DNA from 2 places in the Lacrimispora indolis DSM 755 genome. Region 1 is predicted to be linked to the other one. Evidence: a T-box and tRNA genes for the amino acid it is inferred to sense, from the RefSeq annotation. Region 1 holds a T-box; the other holds one or more tRNA genes.
The links. The T-box of region 1 lies ahead of pheS (phenylalanine--tRNA ligase subunit alpha). A T-box ahead of a tRNA ligase gene usually reads a tRNA of that ligase, here a tRNA-Phe.
Positions count from the first base shown of each region.

Region 2: it encodes a tRNA-Phe, which carries the amino acid that the T-box ahead of pheS (phenylalanine--tRNA ligase subunit alpha) is inferred to sense. The anticodon was not compared.

Region 1 is NZ_AZUI01000001.1:4,796,916-4,799,313, forward strand. It holds gene K401_RS0123315 (hypothetical protein) at 116-355, shown strand; gene K401_RS33690 (hypothetical protein) at 606-794, shown strand; T-box leader at 867-1,114, shown strand; gene pheS (phenylalanine--tRNA ligase subunit alpha) at 1,192-2,211, shown strand; gene pheT (phenylalanine--tRNA ligase subunit beta) at 2,230-2,398, shown strand, end outside.
Region 2 is NZ_AZUI01000001.1:2,331,295-2,333,692, forward strand. It holds gene K401_RS0111215 (MBL fold metallo-hydrolase) at 71-952, shown strand; tRNA gene K401_RS0111220 (tRNA-Phe) at 1,092-1,164, shown strand; tRNA gene K401_RS0111225 (tRNA-Gly) at 1,209-1,279, shown strand; gene K401_RS0111230 (V4R domain-containing protein) at 1,662-2,186, shown strand; gene K401_RS0111235 (sensor domain-containing diguanylate cyclase) at 2,232-2,398, shown strand, end outside.

The DNA.
Region 1 (2,398 bases):
TTTGCAGTATACGGATCAGGGGAGGGGATATGGATGAGGTTTTAAAATAAAGATTCTGTGAAAAGCAGTACAAATAATAGTTGTATGTTATGTTTTAAAGAACAAGGGGGAAAAAATGAGTTGTTTAGATATTATTTTGGTGGGTGCGCTGTTTATTGAAAGTGCGCTTCTAATTTTGTTGGTTCATTTTTATAAAAAGGAAAAAGAAAAGGTTCAGGTCGAGAAGATCAAACGAGCCGAAGATAAGGAGTATATTGATATTTTTATTGAGCACCTGGAAAAACGGGCGGAAACATATGAAATACTCCTTGAATTTAAACGCATCCTGGAAGAAACATATAAGGATGCGATTTGAGAAAAGAAAAAGGGCAGATGGTCTGCTTAATCTAAATACTATGGAAAGGGAAGCGATTGAAAATATATGGCAAATATGGTATAATTATATCTACTATATGATGGGAGGGGGAAAGGGACTGGCATTGTAACGCAGTTCCTGACAGATCATGAAAGTATGTCCCCACTGTGGGAATCAGATACCTGATGATAACAACAATATTTACTGTCCTTATTGCAATCACATAGCCAATGAAGAAGTACTTCTTCGCATGAAAATCGAGAGAGAATTGCGCGGGCCGGAGGGGGAACAGAAAAAGCCGGTGAGGAGCAAACGCCATGATGATGATGACTATGAGACGGTAAGGGTTTCCAATGACAGGAATCCTTATGTTTCTGCGGCAATCAGCATTGCTGTGCTGGCGGCTGTTTTTGTGGCCGCTTATTTCCTTTTGAGATAATCCATGTAAAATAATCCTTGACATTTTGAACAACCGTTATTACAATGGTACCTAACGTTACAATTAAAAATGTCAAATGCAATGAAGGTGTAAGTAAATCCTTATTTTCTTCCAGAGAGAAGGGGCCGCCGGCTGCAAGCCCTTTTAAGTTCAGATAAGAGATCGAATTTCCCACCGAAGCAGCATGATTGAAACCAGCAGACAGCCTTGGCTGCCGGCCTGGCGGGTAAGTCATGACGTCAATACACGTTACGTATGCCGAGTGCCTGTGTCATACACAGGAATGAGGGTGGTACCGCGAATATTGCTTCGTCCCTTTTTGGGGCGGAGCTTTTTTAGTGCATTTTGCCGTTTAAGCGGGAAAAACAAAATTTGATCATGAAAGAAGGAGAGCAGGATGAAAGATCAATTAGAAAAAATCAAGCAGGAAGCATTGAGGCAGATAGACGCTTCAGATGCGCTGGAAAAACTCAATGACATCAGGGTCGCTTATCTTGGGAAAAAGGGAGAGCTGACCAGTGTATTAAAAAGTATGAAGGATGTTGCCCCGGAAGACAGGCCAAAAGTGGGCCAGATGGTCAATGACGCCAGGACATTGATTGAGGGTAAATTAGAGGAGGCCATGTCCAGCCTCCAAAAAAAGGCCAGAGAAGAACAGCTGAAAAAGGAAGTGATTGATGTAACCCTGCCGGCTAAACGGAACAAGGTAGGTCACACCCATCCCAATACCATTGCCCTGGAAGAGGTGGAGAGAATCTTCGTTGGCATGGGATATGAGGTCATTGAGGGGCCGGAGATAGAATACGATTCCTATAACTTTGAAAAGTTGAATATACCCAAAAATCATCCGGCAAGAGATGAACAGGATACCTTTTATATCAGTGACAACATCGTGTTAAGGAGCCAGACCTCACCGGTTCAGGTGCGTACCATGGAAAAGGGCAAGCTGCCTATCCGCATGCTGGCTCCCGGCCGGGTATTCCGGTCTGATGAGGTGGATGCCACCCATTCTCCTTCCTTCCACCAGATCGAAGGCCTTGTAATTGATAAAAATATCACATTTGCGGATCTAAAGGGAACCCTGGCGGAGTTTGCAAGAGAGCTTTTTGGCCTGGAGACAAAAGTTAAATTCCGTCCTCACCATTTCCCGTTTACAGAGCCAAGCGCGGAAATGGATGTTACCTGTTTTAAATGCGGCGGAAAAGGCTGCCGTTTCTGTAAAGGCTCCGGCTGGATCGAGATCCTTGGCTGCGGCATGGTTCATCCAAACGTGCTGACAATGAGCGGAATTGATCCAAATGAATATTCCGGCTTTGCATTCGGCGTTGGATTGGAGCGAATTGCTCTGCTAAAATACGAAATTGATGACATGAGATTATTATATGAGAACGACATCAGATTTTTAAAGCAGTTTTAGGGAAAGGGAGATAGATCAATGAATACACCATTATCATGGATTAAAGCATACGTTCCGGATTTAGATGTAACGCCTCAGGAATATACAGACGCAATGACACTTACCGGATCAAAGGTTGAAGGCTACGAATGCCTGGATAAAAACTTAGAGAAAATCGTGGTCGGACAGATATTATCCATTGAGCGCC
Region 2 (2,398 bases), 2.5 Mb from region 1:
ATGGAAGTTGATAAAAGGGGATTTATACAATTCATCATAACAGAATTTTTACTGATTGGAGGTTTCTCAGATGTACGAGCTGAATCAGGTTAGCGCAAATAGTTATTATGTTCAAAGTCCTGCAAAGATCGGCATTGTTAAGCTTAACGATACAGATGTCTGCCTTATTGACAGTGGGAGTGATAAGGATGCAGGGCGAAAAGTCCGGCAGATTCTGGACGCCAATGGCTGGCGGCTGACAGCAATCTATAATACTCATTCCAATGCTGATCATATTGGCGGCAATAAGTATTTGCAGAATCAAACGGGATGCAAAATTTATGCTCCGGGTATTGAATGTGACTTTACAAATCATACGCTCCTTGAGCCCTCTTTTTTATATGGCGGGTGTCCTCCAAAGGACTTGCGGCACAAATTCCTCATGGCGCAGGAAAGCAATTCAGAATATCTTACTGAAACTGTTCTTCCAAAGTGCATGAGCATTATTCGCCTTCCTGGTCATTTCTTTGATATGGTAGGCTTTCGGAATATGGATGACGTGGTTTATTTGGCAGACTGCCTATCAAGCAAGGAAACACTGGAAAAATACCAGATCGGATTTATCTATGATGTATCCGCTTATCTTGACACCCTGGAAATGGTGAAGACATTAAAAGCAAAGGTTTTCGTACCTGCTCACGCAGAAGTAACGGACAACATTGCCCCGCTGGCTCAGATTAACATTGACAAGGTTCATGAAATAGCGGATCAGATCCTTGAGATCTGTAAAGAGCCGGTTATCTTTGAAAAGGTCTTGCAGCAGCTTTTCAATACCTATTGTCTGGAAATGACCTTTGAGCAATATGTACTTGTGGGGAGCACTGTCCGTTCCTATCTTTCCTGGCTAAAGGATACGGGGCGGATAGGAGTGATTTTTGAAAACGGACAGCTGCTGTGGAACGGAATCCCATAAGCTGCCCAGCTGATTTACTGCCCGTCATGAGTATTGGAAAGATCTCATTAAGAATTATGATTTTTTGACATAATTTAGAAAACTTAGCTTGACAAGAGGAAAGAAATCTTGTAAAATCATCTGTGTTGCAGATGATTAGGCCCAGATAGCTCAGTTGGTAGAGCAGAGGACTGAAAATCCTCGTGTCGCTGGTTCGATTCCGGCTTTGGGCATTGTGCTTTTCAAAGCACTTTTGAAATCTTTTCGAAAATTCCTTGCGGGTGTAGTTCAATGGTAGAACACCAGCCTTCCAAGCTGGATACGTGGGTTCGATTCCCATCACCCGCTTTCATAAAAAAGACTCATTTTTAACATCAGTTAAAAATGGGTCTTTTTGTTTGCAGTTAGAAAAAGAACGTATAAACCGCAACACGCAGGTTTTATGGGCAAAGGCTCATTATTCAGGACATTAAAAAGCCTATTTGTAACGTTTTATCCTTAAATAAAAGGAAGATATTATAAAATGAAAAAAATGTCCTTTTCCCTACAGAGAAATCATGCCATCATCTGTGCCTGCTGAAAGCCGACAGGGAATTACGTGTTTTTTCTTAAAGAAGTTTTCTCAGAACCGGTAATGGCTTCGTGGAAATACTGGTCTGCAAGTTTTAAGCATACCGGGAAGATAGCGGGTGAGCGTTTCTGTCATATAACATTTAAAGGAGGAATTTTTATGCGTTATGAAAGTAAACCGTCTCATTTCACCTGGAAGAGCCTTGGCAATGTTGATGAAGGAAGGAAAAATCTGGGCTCCGATATGCCGGTAATTGTCTACCGTCTGCTGCAATATACCTTAAAAGACGTTTTGGCTCGTGAATATGACGAAGAGACCGCCAGCCGCCTGTATTGGGCTGCCGGGCATCTGGCCGGCAAGGAGCTGGCAAAAAACGTGCTGGATCTTTCCGGCGATTTTGATTTCTTCATCGCCAACTTAACGAATAAGCTGAAGGAGCTGAAAATCGGTATCCTGCGCATTGAAAAGGTGGATATGGACTCCCTTTCATTCACTTTGACAGTATCAGAAGACTTAGACTGCTCCGGCCTCCCAATTTCCGGAAAGACCGTATGTGACTATGACGAGGGTTTTATTGCGGGCATTCTGGAGACCTACAGCGGATACCAGTTTGAAGTCAAAGAGATTGACTGCTGGTCTACCGGGGACAGGACCTGCCGGTTTGTGGCTGAAAGCCGGAGATAAGGAAAAGAGGGAAGCAGGAGATGGGCAGAGACAAGGAGACAGGGTATGAACCATGAAGACCATACAATGCTTGAGGCAGTGGAGGATTTGTTTGAGAAGCTGCTGTCGGGAGAGCAGTGCGATAGAATGAAAGAAGATGCCTTTGCGCCGGAATGGCAGAAGTTTATTGGAAGGATCAATCAATTGATTCCAAATATCAATGAAATGAACCG